DNA from 3 places in the Paraburkholderia sp. 40 genome. Region 1 is predicted to be linked to each of the others. Evidence: predicted binding sites of a transcription regulator. Region 1 holds the regulator's gene; each other region holds the start of a gene.
The links. The regulator HrcA, encoded in region 1, represses chaperone genes, less so after heat shock. The targets are predictions, from matches to a motif close to TTAGCACTCNNNNNNNNNGAGTGCTAA.
Positions count from the first base shown of each region.

Region 2: groES (co-chaperone GroES) is a predicted target of HrcA. The motif match lies at 3,082-3,108, and genes of this name have one in related genera.
Region 3: rpoH (RNA polymerase sigma factor RpoH) is a predicted target of HrcA. The motif match lies at 1,715-1,741, and genes of this name have one in related genera.

Region 1 covers NZ_JBNPVY010000004.1:3,479,001-3,486,115, reverse strand. The annotation lists gene glnE (bifunctional [glutamate--ammonia ligase]-adenylyl-L-tyrosine phosphorylase/[glutamate--ammonia-ligase] adenylyltransferase) at 1-1,646, shown strand, start outside; gene recN (DNA repair protein RecN) at 1,752-3,419, opposite strand; gene OKW28_RS38140 (NAD kinase) at 3,486-4,388, opposite strand; gene hrcA (heat-inducible transcriptional repressor HrcA) at 4,599-5,618, shown strand; gene hemH (ferrochelatase) at 5,800-6,870, shown strand; gene OKW28_RS38125 (RNA-binding S4 domain-containing protein) at 6,879-7,115, shown strand, end outside.
Region 2 covers NZ_JBNPVY010000004.1:3,343,565-3,350,679, forward strand. The annotation lists gene OKW28_RS37480 (chondroitin 4-O-sulfotransferase) at 1-155, shown strand, start outside; gene cysC (adenylyl-sulfate kinase) at 182-820, shown strand; gene groL (chaperonin GroEL) at 1,025-2,665, opposite strand; gene groES (co-chaperone GroES) at 2,719-3,009, opposite strand; gene OKW28_RS37500 (IS1182 family transposase) at 3,638-5,068, shown strand; partial or broken gene OKW28_RS37505 (RNA polymerase sigma factor) at 5,332-5,894, shown strand; gene OKW28_RS37510 (hypothetical protein) at 5,907-6,221, shown strand; gene OKW28_RS37515 (4Fe-4S binding protein) at 6,328-6,588, shown strand; gene OKW28_RS37520 (response regulator) at 6,644-7,115, opposite strand, start outside.
Region 3 covers NZ_JBNPVY010000004.1:3,658,884-3,665,998, reverse strand. The annotation lists gene OKW28_RS38950 (cytochrome ubiquinol oxidase subunit I) at 1-59, opposite strand, end outside; gene cydP (cytochrome oxidase putative small subunit CydP) at 49-309, opposite strand; gene rpoH (RNA polymerase sigma factor RpoH) at 718-1,653, opposite strand; gene OKW28_RS38935 (acyloxyacyl hydrolase) at 2,008-2,589, shown strand; gene OKW28_RS38930 (nuclear transport factor 2 family protein) at 2,631-3,014, shown strand; partial or broken gene OKW28_RS38925 (2-isopropylmalate synthase) at 3,212-4,198, opposite strand; gene ybiB (DNA-binding protein YbiB) at 4,580-5,551, opposite strand; gene OKW28_RS38915 (fumarylacetoacetate hydrolase family protein) at 5,774-6,472, shown strand; gene maiA (maleylacetoacetate isomerase) at 6,507-7,115, shown strand, end outside.

The DNA.
Region 1 (7,115 bases):
CGATGCCCGTCGATGCCGAAGACCGCATGGCGCTCGCGCGCGCGATGGGCTGCGACGACTACCCGCAATTGATGACGAAGCTCGACGCGCATCGCGAGTTCGTCGAACGGCAGTTCGACCAGATTTTCGCCGACAAGGTGGGCGGCCGCGACGGTTGCGGCGCGCCCGAGGACGGCGCGGCCGCGTGGGTATGGAGCAGCGCGCTCGCCGACGATAGCGCCGACGACGCACTGCGCGCGCGCCTCGTCGAACTGGGGGTGGCCGAGCCCGGTGAGCTGCTCGCCCGGCTGCAGGCGGTGTGGCGCTCGTCGCGCTACACGGGCCTGAACGAGCGCAGCCGGCAGCGTTTCGACATCGTCGCGCAGCGCGCGCTCGAAGCCGCGCGCACGCTGGAGCCTGCCGGGCGGCGCGGCGATACGGTCGCGCGCCTGTTCGATCTGCTCGAAGCGGTGAGCCGGCGCGGCGCGTATCTGGCGCTTCTGACCGAGTATCCGCAGGCGCTGCACCAGGTGCTGTCGGTGCTGGGCGGCTCGCGCTGGGCGGCCGGCTATCTGATCCGCCATCCGCAGCTGCTCGACGAGCTGCTCGACGCCGAGGCGATCAACAGTCCGTTCGACTGGGCTGAATTCAAGCGTACGTTGCGTTTGCGGCTCGCCGCCGCCGATGGCGTCGAGCAGCAGATGGATCTGCTGCGTCACGCGCATCAGGCCGAGGTGTTCCGCATTCTGCTGATCGATCTTGCCGGCAAGCTGTCCGTCGAGCACGTCAGCGACCGGCTGTCCGAGCTCGCCGACGCAGTGCTCGACGTGACGATCGAAGCCGTGTGGAAGCAGTTGGCCAAACGTCATCGCGACGTGCCGCGCTTCGCGGTGATCGCCTACGGCAAGCTCGGCGGCAAGGAGCTCGGCTACGCGTCGGACCTCGACCTGATCTTCCTGTACGACGATCCCGGCGATGCCGCCGCCGACGTCTACGCAACCTACACACGGCGTCTGATCACATGGCTGACCACCGCGACCGGCGCCGGCACATTGTTCGACATCGACCTGCGGCTGCGACCCAACGGCGAGTCGGGCCTGCTCGTCACCGACCTCGATGCGTTCCGCCGCTACCAGCTGCGCGAGGGCGACGCGGCGAATACCGCGTGGGTGTGGGAGCATCAGGCGCTGACGCGTGCGCGCTACTGCGCGGGCGATCCGGAGATCGGCGCGAAGTTCGAGGCGATCCGCGAACAGGTGCTGACGACGCCGCGCGAAGCGGCGCCGCTCGCGAAAGAGATCGTCGAGATGCGCGCGCGTGTCGAGGCGGGACACCCGAACCATACGCCGGCGCTGTTCGACCTGAAGCACGACCGCGGCGGCATGGTCGATATCGAGTTCACCGTGCAGTACTGGGTGCTGCTGCATGCGGCGCGCGATCCCGAGCTGATCCGCAATACCGGCAATATCGCGCTGCTGCGTGAGGTGTCGCGTTTCGGGCTGATGAGCGAAGCGGAAGCGGAGACGGTCGGCGCCGCCTATCGGCGCTATCGCAAGCTGCAGCACACGCTGCGGCTCGATGGGATGGAGAAGGCGCGGGTCGATCCGGCGCTGGTCGCAGCCGAGCGCGAGGCGGTGCTGGCGTTGTGGAAGAGGGTGTTTGGGTAAGGGCGCTCACGCACTTCGCGTAGCGCATCATGCGCGGCCGGGATCGGTGTGACGTCCCGGCCAAGCCGACTCAGCCGTGTGCGGCCGCCTATGCGCGGCGCAATTTCAGGCGGCCAGCATTTCCTTCGCGTGCTTGCGCGTGGTCGCCGTGATTTCGAGGCCACCGAGCATGCGTGCGACTTCCTCGATGCGGCTCGCCTTGTCGAGCGAGCTCACGCTGCTGAGCGTGCCGCCGGTGCCGTTGCTCATCTTTGCGACCTGGAAATGATGATCGCCGCGCGCGGCGACCTGCGGCAGATGGGTCACGCACAGCACCTGGCGCGCCTCGCCGAGCTGATGCAATAGCCGTCCGACCACTTCGGCCACGCCGCCGCCGATGCCCGTATCCACTTCGTCGAAGATCAGCGTCGGTGTCGGGCTGGCCGTGCTCGCGATCACTGCGAGCGCGAGACTGATACGCGCGAGTTCGCCGCCCGACGCGACCTTCGCGAGCGGCCGCAGCGGCACGCCGGCATGACCGGCGACGCGGAACTCGATCTGCTCGAGCCCGTGCGCGCCGCCTTCGGGCAGCGGCACCAGCGCGACCTCGAAGCTGCCGCCTTTCATCGACAGTTCCTGCATGCCGGTCGTGACCGCCTGGCCGAGCGCCTTGCCTGCTTTCGCGCGTGCCTTCGACAGCTTTTTCGCCTCGGCGACGAACACTTCCTTCGCTTGCGCTTCGGCGGCGCGCAGGCCGTCGAGGTCGGCGGCGGCGTCGAGCGCGGCCAATTGCTTGCGCCGCTCTGCGTGTTCTTCCGGCAGCGTCTCAGGCTGCAGGCGGAACTTGCGCGCAGCCGAGTGCAGCGTGTCGAGGCGCTTTTCGACCTGCGCGAGCCGCTCCGGATCGAGCTCGAGCTTCTGCGCGTAGTGGCTCAGCGAATACGCGGCTTCCTGCAACTGGATTTCGGCCGGTTCGAGCGCGGCGAGCACGTCGTTCAGCGCGGGGTCGATCTCCGCGAGGTCGCGCACCTTCGACACGATCGAGCCGAGATGCGTGATCATCGCGTCGTCCGATTCGGACAGCGCGCCGAGCGCTCCCTGCACGCCGTCGATCAGATTCGCGGAATGCGACAGCCGCCGATGCTCGGTGTTGACTTCTTCCCATTCGCCCGGCTGTGGCGCGAGCTTGTCGAGTTCGGTGAGTTGCCACGCGAGTCGCTCGCGTTCGAGTTGCAGCTCGCGATCGCGCGTTTGCGCGTGCTCGACGACCTGCGCCTTGTCGCGCCACGTGCGCCACGCGCGCGTGACGGCGGCGGCCAGGTCGGACAGGCCCGCGTGCGTGTCGAACAGCTCGCGCTGCGCGTCCGGGCGCATCAGCAACTGGTGCGCGTGCTGGCCGTGAATATCGACGAGCATCTCGCCGACCTCGCGCAGCTGCGCGAGCGTGGCCGCCGTACCGTTGATGAACGCGCGCGAGCGGCCGTTCGCGTCGACCACCCGCCGCAGCATCACGGTGCCGCCGTGCTGGCTGTCGTCGGCCGCGCCGAGCGCCTGCGTGTCGAGCCATTGATCGACCTGTGCGTGCGTCTCGAACTCCGCGGTGATGTCGGCGCGGCTCTCGCCGGTGCGCACGACGCTCGCCTCGGCGCGCGCGCCTAGTGCCAGCGCGAGCGCGTCGATCAGGATCGATTTGCCGGCGCCGGTTTCGCCCGAGAAAACGGTAAAGCCGCTGTCGAATTCGAGGTCGAGCGCGGCGACGATGACGAAGTCGCGTATCGAGAGGTGGCGAAGCATGGAGGTCGTCGGGTGAGCTTGGGATTCGGGTGGCGGCCGCGGCGGCGTGCGAAATCAAAGTGCCGCTTACGGCCTCGGGTCTTCTTCGTGCGACGGGTACTCGTGCCAGTGCAGCTTCTTGCGTAGCGTCGCGTAGTAGCTGTAGCCGACCGGATGCAGCATCGGCACCGTGTGGCGCGAACGGCGCACCTCGATCGTGTCGCCGAGCTCCAGCGACGTGAACGACTGCATGTCGAAATTGACGTTCACCTCGCGCCCGGAAACGATCTGGATGCTGACCTTCGATTCGTCCGGCAGCACGATCGGCCGGTTCGACAGCGCGTGCGGCGCGATCGGCACGAGCACGATGCCCTGTAGTTGCGGATGCAGGATCGGCCCCTGCGAAGACAGCGCGTACGCGGTCGAGCCGGTCGGCGTCGCGACGATCAGGCCGTCCGAGCGCTGGTTGTACATGAAGCGGCCGTCGACCGACACGCGCAACTCCGCCATGCCCGAGAAGCCGCTGCGGTTGACCACCACGTCGTTGAACGCGAGCGCGTGGTAGATCGGCGTGCCGTCGCGCACGATGCGCGCTTCGAGCAGCACGCGCTCCTCGCGCTCGAAATTGCCGGACAGCATCTGCGGCACGATCTCGCGCATGTCGGAGATCGGAATGTCCGTGATGAAGCCGAGCCGCCCGTGGTTGATGCCGATCAAGGGCGTGCGATACGGCGCGAGCTGGCGGCCGATGCCGAGCATCGTGCCGTCGCCGCCGAGCACCACGGCGACGTCGGCGCGCGCGCCGATCTCGGCGAGACGCAGCGCCGGATAGTCGGTCACGCCGATTTCGGCGGCGGTGTCGGCTTCGAACACGACTTCGAGGCCGAGCTTCGCGATGCACGCGGCGAGCGCGGTCAGCGGCTCGCCGATGCCTGGCGTATTGCTGCGCCCGACGAGCGCGACGGTCTTGAACTGGCTGGTCACTTGCATGCCGGCATTACACCATAGGTAGGGCCTGAAAAGAACCGCAGACCAACCCGGTTGTGGGGCGGCGCACGCAGGGCGTCTGCGTATGTCGCGATTATCGTTAGAATGGTGAAGACCCGATGACATGCGAGCCCGCCGACGGCGGCGCATTCGCCGGGAGCGGGCGCCGCGGGCGCTCCCGGCTGCGATGCCATTGAGCTAAAATTTTTCTTCATGCTAGATCCTCGCGCACAAACCCTCCTCAAAACGCTGATTGAGCGCTACATCGCCGAAGGTCAGCCGGTCGGCTCGCGCACGCTGTCACGTTATTCGGGCCTCGAACTGAGTCCGGCCACGATCCGCAACGTGATGTCGGACCTCGAGGATCTGGGGCTCGTGATCAGTCCGCATACGTCGGCAGGGCGCATTCCGACGCCACGCGGCTACCGCCTGTTCGTCGACACGATGCTGACCGTCGAATCCGCCGCCGACGAGGAGGCGGTGACGCGCACCGTCAAGACCACGCTGCAGGTGGGCGAGCCGCAGAAGATCGTCGCCGCAGCGGCGAGCGTGCTGTCAAATCTGTCGCAGTTCGCCGGCGTCGTGCTCACGCCGCGTCGCAGCCACGTGTTCAAGCAGATCGAATTCATGCGCCTGTCCGACCAGCGCATTCTGCTGATCATCGTGACGCCCGAAGGCGACGTGCAAAACCGCATCCTCGCCACCCAGCGCGACTTTTCGCCTTCGCAGCTGGTGGAAGCCTCCAATTACATCAATGCGCACTTCGCGGGCCTCTCGTTCGACGAGGTGCGCCGCCGCCTGCGGGAGGAAATCGACGAGCTGCGTGGCGACATGACCTCGCTGATGCACGCGGCCGTCACCGCGAGCACCGACGAATCCGACACCGGCGAGACCGTGTTGATCTCGGGCGAGCGCAATCTGCTCGAAGTCGCCGATCTTTCGTCGGACATGGCGCGCCTGCGCAAACTGTTCGATGTGTTCGACCAGAAGACCAGCCTCCTTCAGTTGCTCGACGTGTCGAGTCACGCGGCGGGCGTGCAAATATTCATTGGCGGCGAATCGAATCTGGTACCGATCGAGGAAATGAGCGTCGTCACCGCGCCGTACGAGGTGAACGGCAAGATCGTCGGCACGCTCGGGGTGATCGGACCGACCCGCATGGCCTACAACCGCGTGATTCCGATCGTGGACATAACCGCTCGGCTGTTGTCCATGACGCTCAGCCAGCAGTAGTCCTCGGGCTCCGCGGAACTGGCGTCATCGCAGTCCGTGGCGACCATGATGCGCGAACAACCGGCGTCTGCCAATCGTCCGAATGGCCAGGGGTCTCTGGCGGCGCCGGGCAGAACCTGCGCCGCTATAATGAATCTCCATTGAATCGACTCGCCGCATGATGCGGTGATTTCTGCTACCTATGCGCTTCGACCTCGAGCGGCCTTCACAGAACGCCACGTCGCATCGCGTCGCCGTGTTGCTGATCAATCTCGGCACGCCCGACGCGCCGACGCCGCGCGCGGTGCGCCGCTACCTCGCGCAGTTCCTGTCCGATCCTCGCGTGGTCGAAATTCCGGCGCTGCTGTGGCAGCTGATTCTGCGTCTGCTGATTCTGCCGTTTCGCGGCCGCAGCTCTGCGAAGAAGTATGCGGCGGTGTGGATGCCCGAGGGCTCACCGCTGCGCGTCCACACCGAAAAGCAGGTCGAGGGCCTGCGCCATCTGCTGCAACTGAACGACTACACGGTGCTGGTCGACTACGCGATGCGCTACGGCACGCCCGGCATTCCGGCAATGCTGAACCAGCTGAAGCTCGCGGGCGCCGAGCGCGTGTTGCTGATGCCGATGTATCCGCAGTATTCGGCGTCGACCACCGCGACCGCGTTCGACGAAGCCTTTTCCGCGCTCGAGCGCATGCGCAACCAGCCGGAAGTCCGCACCGTGCGCCAGTACGCCGATCACCCGGCGTACATCGCGGCGCTCGCCGCACAGGTGCACCACTACTGGCATCTGCACGGCCGCCCCGATTTCGCGGCGGGCGACAAGCTCGTGCTCAGTTTCCACGGCGTGCCCAAGCGCACGCTCGACCTCGGTGACCCGTACCACGAGCAATGCCAGCAGACCGGCGCGCTGCTGATGCAGGCGCTCGATTTGACGTCGGTCGAATGCCGCATCACGTTCCAGTCGCGCTTCGGCAAGGCCGAATGGCTGCAGCCCTATACGGCGCCGACGTTGAAGGAACTCGGCGCGGCAGGCGTGCGGCGTGCTGACGTGTTTTGCCCGGGTTTCACCGCCGACTGCCTCGAAACGATCGAGGAAATCGGCATGGAAGTGCGCCGCGAATTTCTGCAGGCGGGTGGCAAGGAGTTTCACCGGATCGCCTGTCTGAACGCGTCGCAGCCGTGGGTTGCCGCGCTTGGCGAAATCGTTGCGCAGCATCTGCAGGGCTGGCCCGTGCAGGCGGTGCCGGTGCCGCACACGACAGGAGCTTGAATACGCAGATGAACTACCGCATTTCAACCGAACCGGGCGCGAAACTGCGCATCGATAAATGGCTGTGGGCCGCGCGCTTCTTCAAGACGCGTTCGCTGGCCGCGGAGGCGGTCGACAAGGGGCGGGTGCGTATCGGCGGCGTGGCTGTGAAGCCGGCGAAGGACGTGCGTGTCGGCGATCTGGTCGAAATCGAGATCGAGCGCTACGTGTGGCAGGTGGAGGTGCTGGGCGTATGCGACGTACGC
Region 2 (7,115 bases), 140 kb from region 1:
CCGATGTGGCGAGCGCCGGCTATCCGAGCGCATACAGCGGATTTTCGATTCCACTGCCGAACGATATTCCGGAAGGCTTTCGCGTTACCATTGCCAATTCCACCGAAAGCCTGCACAACGCCGGCACGTGGCGGCAAGGCTGGCACTGCGAATGAGCCAGAAAAGCCAAGAGAACCTATCCATGAAAGAGCCGCCCCAATTCGTGCAACGCTTCCACGGCAAGATCGCGGTGCGGGACCGCATACGCATGTTCGATCAGATGCCCACCACGATCTGGCTGACCGGCCTGTCCGGCGCCGGCAAATCGACGCTCGCGTTCGCGCTCGAGGAGCAGCTGATCGCGCTCGGTCACGCCTGCTATGTGCTCGACGGCGACAACATCCGCCACGGTCTGGCGAGCGACCTTGGATTCGAGCCCGACGACCGGCGCGAAAACATCCGCCGGGTCGCGCACGTCGCCCAATTGATGAACGACGCGGGTCTGATCGTGATTTCCGCGCTGATTTCGCCGCTACGCGAAGATCGGGCAATGGCGCGCGCGATCATCGGAGCCGACAAGTTCGTCGAAACCTATGTGTCCGCCTCGCTCGCCACCTGCGCGAGCCGCGATCCCAAAGGTCTTTACGCGAAAGCGAGGTCTGGCGAGATCAGCTCGTTCACCGGCGTATCAGCGCCCTATGAAGCGCCGATCGATCCCGACCTGCACGTCGACACGGGAACGCTGAGCCCCGCGCAAAGCGTTGCGCAGATCTTCCACTACCTGCGCGAACAGTGCCTCGGAAGGTCCTCTCATCGCACGGCTCACGCCGCGGGCGCCTGATCCGGACAAAAGGGCGTCCGGAGGCGCTCGCCAGCAAGCACATCAACGCCGGCCCCAAACGAAAAAAACCCGCATAAGCGGGTTTTTTCGTTTGGGGAAACGCCTCGCGGCGCGCTCCCCACTTGGACTTCCAGCCGGGCCTCGTCCGTGATCCAGACGCGCGGCAGTTCAACCACGCGGCCGGACCACGAGACCCGAGCGGAATTACATGTCCATGCCCATGCCGCCCATGCCGCCGGGCATGCCGCCAGGCATCGGAGCATCTTCCTTCGGCAGTTCGCAGACAGCTGCGTCGGTCGTCAGCAGCAGGCCAGCAACCGAAGCTGCGTTTTGCAGCGCCGTGCGCGTCACCTTCGTCGGGTCCACGACACCTGCGTCGACCAGGTCGACGTACTCGCCGGTCGCTGCGTTGTAGCCGTAGTTGCCCTTGCCAGCAGCAACCGCTGCCACGACGACGCTCGCTTCTTCGCCACCGTTGGCGACGATCTGGCGCAGCGGCTCTTCCATGGCGCGCAGAACGATCTTGATACCTGCGTCCTGATCGGCGTTAGCGCCCTTCAGGCCAGCGATTGCCGTACGTGCACGGATCAGCGCGACGCCGCCGCCAGCCACGATGCCTTCTTCCACAGCTGCGCGCGTTGCGTGCAGTGCGTCTTCGACACGTGCCTTCTTTTCCTTCATTTCGACTTCGGTCGCAGCACCGACCTTGATCACCGCAACACCGCCTGCCAGCTTGGCAACGCGTTCTTGCAGCTTTTCACGGTCGTAGTCCGAGGTCGCTTCTTCGATCTGCGTGCGCACTTGCTTGACGCGAGCTTCGATGTTCGCTGCTTCGCCAGCGCCGTCGATGATCGTGGTGTTTTCCTTGCCCACTTCGATGCGCTTCGCCTGGCCCAGTTCAGCCAGCGTTGCCTTCTCGAGCGTGAGGCCGGTTTCTTCAGCGATGACCTGACCGCCGGTCAGGATCGCGATGTCTTCCAGCATCGCCTTACGACGATCGCCGAAGCCCGGAGCCTTGACGGCAACGGTCTTCAGGATGCCGCGGATGTTGTTGACGACCAGCGTTGCGAGCGCTTCGCCTTCGACGTCTTCAGCGATGATCAGCAGCGGACGGCCAGCCTTCGCGACTTGCTCGAGCACCGGCAGCAGATCACGGATGTTCGACACCTTCTTGTCGTGCAGCAGCACGAACGGGTTCTCGAGCACGGCGACTTGCTTGTCCGGGTTGTTGATGAAATACGGCGACAGGTAGCCGCGGTCGAATTGCATACCTTCGACGACGTCCAGCTCGTCTTGCAGCGACTTGCCGTCTTCGACGGTGATCACGCCTTCCTTGCCGACCTTGTCCATTGCTTCAGCGATGCGCTCGCCGATCGACGAATCGCTGTTCGCCGAGATCGCGCCAACCTGGGCGATTTCCTTGTTGGTCGTGCACGGCTTGCTGATCTTGCGCAGTTCTTCGATTGCAGCTGCAACAGCCTTGTCGATACCGCGCTTCAGGTCCATCGGGTTCATGCCCGATGCGACGTACTTCATGCCTTCGCGGACGATCGATTGCGCGAGAACCGTAGCGGTCGTCGTGCCGTCGCCTGCGTTGTCGCTGGTCTTGGAAGCGACTTCCTTGACCATTTGCGCGCCCATGTTCTGGAGCTTGTCTTTCAGTTCGATCTCTTTCGCGACCGACACACCGTCCTTGGTGACCGTCGGGCCGCCGAAGCTGCGCTCGAGAACCACGTTGCGGCCCTTCGGACCCAGCGTGACCTTCACGGCGTTGGCGAGAATATTCACGCCTTCGACCATCTTGGCACGGGCGGAATCACCGAATACGACGTCTTTAGCTGCCATCTTCTAACTCCTTGAATACTTTGGATATAACCGGTGAAGTAGCGACCTTGCGCTTACTTCTGCACCACGGCCATGATGTCTTCTTCGCGCATCACGAGCAGTTCGTTGCCGTCGACCTTGACGGTCTGGCCTGCGTACTTGCCGAACAGGACGCGGTCGCCTACCTTCACGTCGAGCGCAATGGCTGCGCCCTTGTCGTCGCGCTTGCCCGGGCCGACTGCGAGGATTTCACCTTGATCCGGCTTTTCCGCTGCGGCTTCGGGGATCACGATGCCCGACGCGGTCTTGGTTTCCTGATCCAGACGCTTGACGATCACGCGATCATGCAAAGGACGAAGGTTCATACATACTCCTCTCTGATTGAGACTGAAGAACGCTGAGAAAAACCCGGCTGGCCGAGCCAACCGGAGATGTTGTTAGCACTCTCGTGCAGCGAGTGCTAATTATATGGACGGGCAGTGACAAATTCAAGAAGGGGGAACGCGGTCGAAGTTCACTGATGTCGAGATTCATTCAACCTGGAACTTTGTTCACTAAGTTGGAACTCCCGAGCACGCAAAAAAAACCGGCGCATCGCACCGTTTTCCCCAACAAAAACAGTCATCTACCCAATCCCCACCTAGCAAACCAACTGCGCTACCTCATACGCTGGAGACACCTGCGACGCAGATTTCAACGCGGCGCGGCGCCTGCCGCGCGTCGTCGCCCAGGGAAATCCCCGAACTGAGGAACGGGATAGCCCCGCCGACCATTCCACGGGCCTCCAGCGTGGCGCTCAAGGGGATCCGCTCGCTCACTGGAAGCACAGCACAGAGAAGATCTGTCTCGACCAAGCGTGCCTGGCGTGTCACAGGTCGACCCCGCTCCGGATGGAGTACGGCCGACCGCCTCGGGCAGCAGTCGGCCCAGACTGTGTCAAAACGCCATTTTGACAGGTTAAAATGGCTCATCCGATAGCGGAGGATGGGCGAGATGAAGCGGTTCGTTCAAGGCGACAGTCGTACACAAAGCTTTCTCCTCCCTGAAGCACTTGACGACTACGTGACGGACACCAATCCCGTGCGTGTAGTCGATGTTTTTGTAGATGAGCTTGATCTTCAGAAGCTTGGGTTTGAAGGTGTTGAGCCAGCGCTGACAGGGCGGCCTTCGTATCATCCGGAGGTGATGCTCAAGATCTACATCTACGGTTACCTGAACCGTATTCAATCCAGCCGTCGCCTTGAACGCGAGGCTCAGCGCAACGTCGAACTGATGTGGCTCACGGGCCGCTTGGCGCCGGACTTCAAGACCATTGCTCGGTTCCGTAAAGACAACGGCAAAGCAATCCGCAGCGTCTGTCGTCAGTTCGTCATGCTATGCCAGCGTCTGGACCTTTTCGCTGAAGCGTTCGTTGCGATCGACGGCAGCAAGTTCAAGGCGGTGAACCATCGTGATCGCAACTTCACAAGCGCCAAGCTCGAACGACGCATGCGCGACATCGAGTCAAGTATCGCTCGCTATCTCGAGGCGATGGACACAGCCGATCGTCAGGAGCCTGCAATCGCGAAGGCCAGAACAGAGCGACTGCAAGACAAGATCGCGGCCTTGAAGGAACAGATGCGAAGCCTCAAGGAAATCGAGGTTAAGCTGAACGAAGCACCGGACCGACAGGTGTCGCTCACGGATCCCGATGCCCGTTCGATGAAGACACGAGGAACGGGAGTCGTCGGCTACAACGTCCAGACGGCGGTTGACACGAAGCACCATCTGATCGTCGCGCACGTCGTTACGAATGATGGCATTGATCGTGATCAGTTGACGTCGATGGCGAAGCTGGCGCGTGATGAGATGGCCGTCGACAAGCTCACCGCAGTTGCGGATCGCGGCTACTACAAGAGCGAGGAGATACTCGCATGTCATGAGGCTGGAATAAGCGTGCTCGTTCCCAAACCGGTGACATCGAGCGCAACGGCTAATGGCCGCTTCGGCAAGGATGACTTCATTTACAACGCACAGACGGACGAATATCGGTGCCCGGCGGGCCAGCGGCTCATCTGGCGATTCTCAACTGTTGAGCGCGGTCTGAAGATCAGTAAATACTGGAGTTCAAATTGCCAGCAATGCTCACTAAAGGGGGATTGCACGCCGGGTCCTCAACGTCGCGTGACACGCTGGGAGCACGAGGCTGTTCTCGATGAGATGCAGGCGCGACTTGATCATGCGCCTGAGATGATGTGCATCCGGCGACAGACTGTCGAGCACCCGTTCGGCACGATCAAGGCATGGATGGGCGCCACTCATTTCCTGACACGGACCATCGAGCGGGTGAGTACGGAGATGAGCTTGCACGTGCTGGCGTACAACATGAAGCGAGTGATCAAGCTACTCGGTTCAGAAGCGGTTATGAAGGCGATGCGGGCGTGATGCCCGTACGGGGTTGTTGAGCCTTTGCGATATGTTCGGTTGTGGTTTGCGTTCAGATTGCCGCAAACGACAAGCCGCGACATGCGCCGGAACAGGTTTCGTCAATTCCCAGTGGCCACGCGTTTTGACACAGTCTGGGCCATGAAGCGTCGTTCGCCTTCGCCGACGAGCGGACGTTCATCCGTGCCTTGCTCACGGCTGGCGACGACACAGGTTTTTTCTGTCGATCACAATATCCGTGGTTGTGAATCGTCTTCAGCCGTATGGAACCGCCACCCACCACGAGTCCAATGAACGAACGCGATACCGCCATCACTGCAACCGTCTTGCGTGAGCGTATGAGACTCGGGAATTTCATCCGGCGTCGCGTACTTGATCCGAGTGAGGCGGAGGACATCTTGCAGGATGTGCTTTACGAGTTCGTCCGAGCCTATTGAACAGGTTAGCGCGTGGTTGTTTCGCGTGGCGCGAAGCCGCATCATCGACCGCTTTCGCAAGAAGAAGGAGCAACCGCTAGTCGAAACGGTCGACGAGACCGACGACTCCGGCGACGAGTATCGGCTCGATCTCCTGCTGCCTGCAAACGATGCCGGACTGGAATCCGCTTATGCAAGGTCGGTGTTATTGGAGGAATTGCAACGCGCGCTTGACGGATTGCCAAAAATCAGCGTGAGATTTTCATCGCTCACGAACTCGAGGGGCGCAGCTTTAAAGATTTGTCGTCCGAGAGCGGGTGAGCGTGAATACGCTGCTAGCGCGCAAGCGTTATGCGGTGCTACATCTGCGAACCCGCTTGCGAGCCGTGTATGACGAACTGGATATTTGAAGGTGAGAGCAAATGGGTTTCGCATTTAAATTCTTCAGGAAAGCGTTGTTGGTTCTTTTGGGCATTACGGTGCTGGGATGGATGGTGATGGCATTGTGGAATTGGGTTATCCCGGCACTGTTCGTTGGCGGCCGCCCGATTGACTACACGCACGCCATGGGTCTGTTGATCCTGAGTCGTATCCTGTTTGGTGGATTTCGAGGTCATGGCGGTTGGGGCGGACGCCGGCATTGGCGTTGGTGGGAACAGATGACACCTGAAGAGCGTGAAAAATTTCAGAAAGGCATGTTTTCCGTTCGCGACAAGCACCCAGGAGACTGCACATGAGCGACGCGTCGAAATCCACTTGCAAGAAAGCCCCAGGTGTCATTGCCCCCGTGGTCAATTTAAAACGGTGCGAGGGTAAAGCCGATTGTGCCGTCGTGTGCCCTGAATCCGTTTTCGAAGTCCGCCGGATCGATACAGCAGACTATCAGCGGCTAGGGACACTGCAGAAACTCAAGCTGCGCGTGCATGGAATGAACTTTACGCCGATGCGTGCCGGGCGTGTGGCTTATGCGTGACGGCATGTCCCGAACGCGCCATCACATGGCCAGGCTCGAATGACCCAGGTTCAGTTCATATTGAGTTGCGGGAGTTCCAGCGCAAGAGACCCGATGAACGCTGTGACCGAGGCCTTGCTCGCGGTGTATAAGGAAAGCAGAGGAAGCGGCTTGAATGTCACACTCGAGCGTCCAACAGGTAACGCTTTAGTTTGGGGTTGCAACGAGCATGTAGCCGAGGCCCCACACTGTGCGGATATGTCGCGGCGAGGTTGCCTCTGTCTCAATCACCTGTCGTAAGCGAAGAACTTGCACGTCAACGCTGCGGGCGCTCGCCTCATATTGCGACCCGCGCGCGCGCTCGATCAGATTTGCGCGGCTCACAGGACGGTTTGGCGTCTCCGCAAGCGCACACAGGAGACGCATTTCAGCTGGGCCGAGTTCAACGACGCCTGCTTCGTCCGACATCAATTCTCTACGCCGAACGTCCAGCCTGAAGGCGCCGAACCGCAAGCATTGCGACTCGCCTGCGAGCAGCATCTCGCCCCGCACGTTTTGCAGGCGCACCTGAAACTGCTGCCGACGTAACATCGCCCGAACCCGCGCTATCAGCTCGCTTGGCAGAAACGGTTTCGCGAGATAGTCGTCGGCGCCAATCTCCAAACCTACGACCTTGTCC
Region 3 (7,115 bases), 180 kb from region 1:
TAAAGCGCCGTGATGGCGAACTGGAACCGCGACAGTTCTACGACTTCGCTAACGGGCATGTTGATCACCTCGAGACGGATGCGGGGCGGGCACCGACAGCAGCGCCTGCGCGACCTGCTCAGGCGGCAGCATCATGTGCTGCGCCTGTGGATGATTGAAGAATGTGTACTTGAGCGCCATCAGTAGGACGAACTTGATGGCGAGGATGATGGCGATATCGCGCGCCAGCGTTGGACCGCGCACCCACCTGGTGAACCGGCCGCGCAAGCGCGACCGGACAGTGCTGCTGCGATTGAGGGCTATGGTCATGATCGGTCGAAGACGACTTCACGCCGGTGAGTCCGGCTGGATCCAGACCGCCCTGGCCGTCAGGCAGTCTGGCGAATGCATGCCGATTGTAGGAGGTGAACCTCGCGCGCTCAGGTTTAGCCATGCGGCAACACGTCGCGAAACTTGCCGCGTCTGTGCAGTATTGCTACCGGACTTGCGATACGTCAAGAAAGGCTTACCGGCCTCGACAGGCCGGCTTGCGGGTAGGCCGACGCGAAGCGCGGCCGCGGGGACGCAAGAAAGGGCGAAAAGAATGAAAAAGCCCCGCCGTCTTGCGAGGGCGGGGCTTGAGCGCGATGGTCGCTAAATGGCGCGACCGATTAACGCGTGTCGTTTTTACCTATGTCATGGGCGGGACACAATTGACGCGCGCATGGCTTCGACGCTTTACGCGTATTCGGTCAGCGCGCCGCGCATTTTCTTCATCGCGCTGGCTTCGATCTGGCGGATACGTTCGGCCGACACACCGAACTCGTCGGCCAGCTCGTGCAACGTGGAGCCGCCCGAGCCATCGTCGGCCACCTTCAGCCAGCGCGCTTCGATGATGCGGCGGCTGCGCGGATCGAGCGCGTCGAGCGCGCTTGCGATGCCGTCGCTTTGCAGCCGGTCGCGCTGACGCGAAGCCAGCACGGCAGTCGGCTCACTATGCGAGTCGGCCAGATAGGCGATTGGCGCGTACGACTCCTCGCCGTCTTCGACCTGACCTTCGAGCGCGATATCGCCGCCCGACAGACGCGTCTCCATCTCCGCGACCTCTTCGCGCTTCACGTTCAGCTCCTTCGCGAGACCGTCGATCTCGTCCGGCGTGAACGCGCCAAGCCCCTGTTTGTGGCTGCGCAGGTTGAAGAACAGCTTACGCTGCGCCTTGGTGGTGGCGACCTTCACCATACGCCAGTTGCGCAGGATGTACTCGTGGATCTCGGCCTTGATCCAGTGCATCGCGTATGACACGAGGCGCACGTTTTGTTCGGGATCGAAGCGCTTGACCGCTTTCATCAGGCCGATGTTGCCTTCCTGGATCAGGTCGGCGTGCGGCAACCCGTAACCGAGGTAGTTACGCGCGATGGACACGACGAGTCGCAAGTGCGACAGCACCAGGCGGCGCGCAGCCCCCAGATTGTCGTGTTCGCGCAATTCGGTGGCGAACTGGCGTTCCTCCGCCGGCGTCAGCATCGGAATCCGGTTGACCGCCTGAATGTAGGCGTCGATGTTGCCCAGGTGACCGGACAGCAGCGAGGAATGCGAGAGCGCCAGTGCACCTGCCGGAGCGGCCTTAGCCGACGACGGGCTCAAAGTACTCGGAAGGGTCATTGCATGGCTCACGTGTGAAGCTCCTTTGGAATCAGACAATAGCGTACTCAGTAAACGACTCCAGCGATGGATGTTAGCACTCAGATCTGCCGAGTGCTAATACTTAGAGGTCGCAGGGGTATCCGAGTTCCCGAAAATCCTATTGAGTTTTGACTTCTGATAGCCATCATACACTCTATTTGCCTTGCGCGTTAGACCTGTACAAAGTACCGCCCGGAGTAGTTGCACGCTCATGTTTGACTGACATCGTCCCGTTTTAAAGAGAATAATTGCTGGCCATGGGCATTCTCTGGGAAATACTTGCTCCTGAATTCGTGCCTGGAATAAAGGGGGCGCTCGCTTAATACTCGGCAGTATGGGGGACGGATGAACAGGCAGAATCTTGTGGTGCGTGGGCTTACTCTACTTACTCTAAAAGGCACGTTTGCCGTTTTGCTCGTTCTGCTGTTGGGTGCGGCGGGCGCGTCCCAAGCTGAGCAGTTCGGCGTGCAGGTGGCCGCCGGCGTCGGCGACCATCACGTCAGGACGCTCGATTTCGGCGTGGTTTGGGATCCGAACCTGACCTGGTGGCAGATCGGCGACTGGCATTTCGCGCTGCTCGGCGAGGCGCATGTCGCGTGGTGGCACACCAATGAAGGAAACGTTCACGACAACATCGGCGAGTTCGGCGTGACGCCGGTGATCCGCTTCATCAGGTCGTCGGGTTCGGTGCGGCCATTCATCGAGGTGGGTGCCGGCGTCCGGCTGCTGACCAGCCCGCGCATTTCTTCCGACTTCACGTTGGGCACCTCGTTCCAGTTCGCCGAGATGGCGGGCGTCGGGTTGCAGTTCGGCGCTCGTGAGCAGTATGTCGCCGGCTACCGCTTCCAGCATGTCTCCAATGGCGGTATCAAAGAGCCGAATCCTGGTATAAATTTCAGCCAGCTATATTTGCAATATCACTTCTGACCGTGGCCGCCTGCGGCTCGCGGTGTTCGAGGGGCTCTGCAATGGCGGCAAAGATGATCGAAGCGATCCGCGGGCTCGAGCGAGAGCGTTTTCGCGCGATGGTCGATGGCGATGGGCAGTCGCTCGACACGCTGCTCGCGGACAACGTGAGCTACGTCCATACGAATGGCAAGCGCGAGACGAAGCGGCAGTTCATCGACGGGATCACCGCGGGGCGCCGTCGTTATCGGCAAATCGAGGTGCAGTCGCAGGATGTCTTGCCGGCCGGGCGCGAGACCTACGTCGTCACGGGCCGCGCGCTGATCGAGATTGAGGCGAACAACGGCGCGCTCCTGTTTCCGATTGCCTATACCGCGATTCACACGCACGAAGACGGGCAGTGGCGACTGATCGCGTGGCAGGCGACCCGTTGCGCGCTCGAGTGAGATTCTCATCGGGCGGGCGCGCCTCGTGAGCGCGTCTCCAGCGGCAGCGGAATGCGGGTGTGCACTCCGCTGCAGCAGGCTCGAGGCCCAACGCGAATTCACGCGGTCGCGCATTCGCCAGCTTTGTCGCGGCTGTTTGCGCCGTGCTCGTCTACATCGGCATCCGCGTCGCGCGCCTCGCGCGTGCCGCGCATCGCTACCTCTCCCGCATACGGATGCCGCGCCGCAACCGGAAGCCGCGTGCAGCGTTCCGCCACGCGCCTGATCGTCGCGAGATCCGAGAAATCCAGACCGCTGTCGATACCCATCGCGTCGAGATTCATCGCGACTGTGACGAGATCGACGTTGCCGGTGCGCTCGCCATTGCCGAACAGACAGCCTTCGATGCGATCCGCGCCCGCCAGCAGCGCGAGTTGCGCCGCGGCCACGGCGGTGCCGCGATCGTTGTGCGGATGCACCGACAGCACGATGCTGTCGCGGTAACCGAGGTTGCGATGCATCCATTCGATCTGGTCGGCGAACACGTTCGGCGTGGCCGCTTCGACGCTTGCCGGCAGGTTGACGATCATCTTGTGATCGCGCGTAGGCCGCCACGTTTGCGCGAGCGCGTCGCACACCTCGCGCGCGAACGGCAGCTCGGTCGTGTTGAAGGTCTCGGGCGAGTACTGGAAGGTCCAGCGCGTGCCCGGCCGCGCCTGCGCGTGTTCCTTGATGAGGCCCGTGCCTTCGACGGCAAGCGCCTTGATCTCATCCTTCGGCTGCTGAAACACGATGCGCCGGAACGACGGGCAGATCGCGTTGTACAGATGCACAATCGCGCGCGGCGCGCCTTCGAGCGCGTCGAACGTGCGTGCGATCAGCTCCGCGCGCGACGGCACGAAGACTTCGATCGTGACGTCGTCGGGAATGCGTCGCTCGTCGATCAGCTTGCGCACGAAGTCGAAATCGGTGTGCGACGCCGACGGAAAGCCCACTTCGATTTCCTTGAAACCGATCGCGACCAGCATCTCGAAGTATTCGAGCTTCTGCGCAGCGTTCATCGGTTCGATCAGCGCCTGATTGCCGTCGCGCAGGTCCGTGCTCATCCAGACGGGTGCGGCGTCGACCGTGCGACTCGGCCATTTGCGGCCGGTCAGCCGGACGGCGGGAAAAGGGCGGTACTTTTCAGCGGGATTGCGCAACACGGTGAGGTGCCTCATTCGTGGTGTCGTCGGCGGAGGGTGGGGACGTCGAGCGGTTGGCCGACTGTGCACGCATGCACGCTGCGGATGCTGCCCATGCAACGTACATTTGATCCTCTCGCATCGTCCGCGCGGTAAACGGACGAATGCAAACGACGACAGGTTGTGGAGAACTACGACGGGGGCGAAGCGAAACTGCGGGAACTACGGGGAGGACCGCCGACGGCAACCGGAGCTGCCAGCGCGCGGCGCTACGCGAGACTTACGCCAGGCGTAGCGATAGGGGCCGCGCTAGGCGGCCGGAGATAATTCGGAGGGTGTTCGGAAGGGAACGCATGAGGCCAAATGTATGACGGCGTGCGTTGGCCTGTCAACCCGCGGCCGTCAGGCCGCCGTCTTCGCGATATCGACGATCAGCTCGACCTGCCGCTCGAGCGCGCCAGGCACCGGCGCTTCGCCGCGCAGCACGGCGTCGATCCAGGCGGCCGTGGTCGCCGCGTCGCGCGCTTCGGGCAGCTCGACTTCGGGCGCATCGGGCGACGAGCGCTCGTGCGGCAGCCGCGTCTCGCAGATGCCGTCATGCAGCCAGTCGACCTGCACCTGGCGGCGAGTATCGGCGACCGCCTCGCCTTCGGTGCCGCGCGCGAGTAGCGCACCGCCGACGGCCGCATCGGGATGCGTGATGAACAGCTGAGTGAGACTGTCGCGATACGGCGGATGCGTGTAGTTCACGAGCCGCAATCCCGCGGGCGCGAACGGCTGCAGCAGCTTCACAAGCGTATGCGTCGAATTGCGCACGCCCATGCGCCGGCGCAGCGCGAGCAGGCGCGCGAGCTTGGGAGCCAGTACGTCGATCGAGGCGAACGCGACGCGGCGCTCCGCAAGTCCAGCTTCGATCTGCGCGTGCGACTGCGCATGGGCGATGCGCAGATGTGTGAAGATTTCCGCGCTCGTCACCCGACCCAGATCCTCGGTGACGCCGTGTACCAGCACCGGCACGCCTTCGCGGGCGAGCAGCAGCGCGAGCAGCGGCACGAGGTTCGGCTGCTTGCGCGCGCCGTTGTACGACGGAATCGACACCGGCCGAAACGCGCCGTGCGGCAGCCGCACCGGCTCGAACGACGTATGCGCGGCGGCCAGCATCGCGGCGAGTTCGTCGGCGGTTTCGCCTTTCACGCGATACGCGAGCAGCACCGCGCCGAGTTCGAGATCGTCGACGCGGCCGTCGAGCATCGCGGTGTAGAGCGAGCGCGTGTCGTCGGCGGTCAGCGCGCGGGCGCCATTCGGGCCGCGGCCGATTTCCTTGATGAATCGGGCCCAGGGGAAGGGAGAAGTGGTATCGGTGGAGTCGGTCATCGTGCGCAAGAGGCGGGTGGCGTGCCGCGCTTGGCGGTTCGCTACGCCATTCGGGGAACAGTTCGGTGTGAGTATCGCATCTATGGCGAGCGGGCGAACAGCAACGAAGCGGGCACGCAGTGGCGCGCGACGGGCCGCCTGACATGCCCCCGCGCCGTGCCGCGCGTTAAACTCGATGTTTCTCGCCGCCTCGGCGGCGCACATCGGAAAACGGAGAACGGGATGAGTTACGTATTTGCACCCGCACCGCAGGTCGCGGTGCCGGTCGTGGGGTCGAGAGAGCAGTTCGCGGTGCGCCGCATCTACTGCGTGGGGCGCAACTACGAGGCGCACGCGCGTGAAATGGGCCACGACCCGGACCGCGAGCCGCCGTTCTTCTTCACGAAGCCGGCCGATGCGATCGTGTACGTCGCGCCGGGCACGACCGGCGAATTCCCGTATCCGTCGCAGACCAGGAACGTCCATTTCGAAATGGAAATGGTCGCGGCGATCGGCGAGGGCGGCAAAGACATCCCCGTCGACCGCGCGCTCGACCACGTCTACGGCTACGCGCTCGGTCTCGACATGACGCGCCGCGACCTGCAAGGCGAAGCGAAGAAAATGGGTCGTCCGTGGGATACCGCCAAGGGCTTCGATCACTCGGCGCCACTCGGCCCGATCCATCCGGCTTCGACGGTTGGTCACATCGGCAAAGGCGAGATCTGGCTGTCGGTGAATGGCGAGGACAAGCAGCGCGCGGATGTGTCGCAGCTGATCTGGTCGGTGGCCGAGACGATCGCGTATCTGTCGACGCTGTTCGAACTGCGGCCTGGCGACCTGATTTTCACCGGCACGCCGGAAGGCGTCGGCGCGGTCGTGAAGGGTGACCTGATGAAGGGCGGCGTGGATGGGCTCGGCGAGTTCAGCGTGCGCGTCGTCTGAGACGGCTTGCGTGCAGGTGGAGGAGGCAGACAACATGAAGCTCTACAGCTATTTCCGTAGCTCCGCGTCGTATCGCGTGCGCATCGCGCTGAACGTGAAGAACCTGTCGTACGACTACGTACCCGTGCACCTCGTGCGCGAAGGCGGCGAGCAACTGAAGCCCGAGTATCGCAAGATCAACCCCGACTGCACCGTGCCGACGCTCGCCGACGGCAGTCATTTGCTGCCGCAGTCGCTCGCGATCATCGAGTACCTCGAGGAGACGCACCCGGAGCCGCCGCTGCTGCCGAAGGCGCCGCTCGATCGCGCGTATGTGCGCTCGGTGGCGCTGCAGGTCGCGTGCGAGATTCATCCGTTGAACAATCTGCGCGTGCTGCGCTATCTGAAGCACACGCTGCGAGTCGACGACGACGCGAAGGACGCGTGGTACCGGCACTGGATCGACGCGGGCTTCGCGACGCTGGAGACGCATCTTGCCGGCGACGCGCGCACCGGCAAACTGTGTTTCGGCGACGCACCGACACTCGCCGACGCGTGCCTGATTCCGCAGGTATTCAACGCGCAGCGCTTCAAGGTCGACACCGCAAAGTTTCCGACGATCCAGCGCATCTACGATCACGCGATGCAACTCGATGCGTTCGCG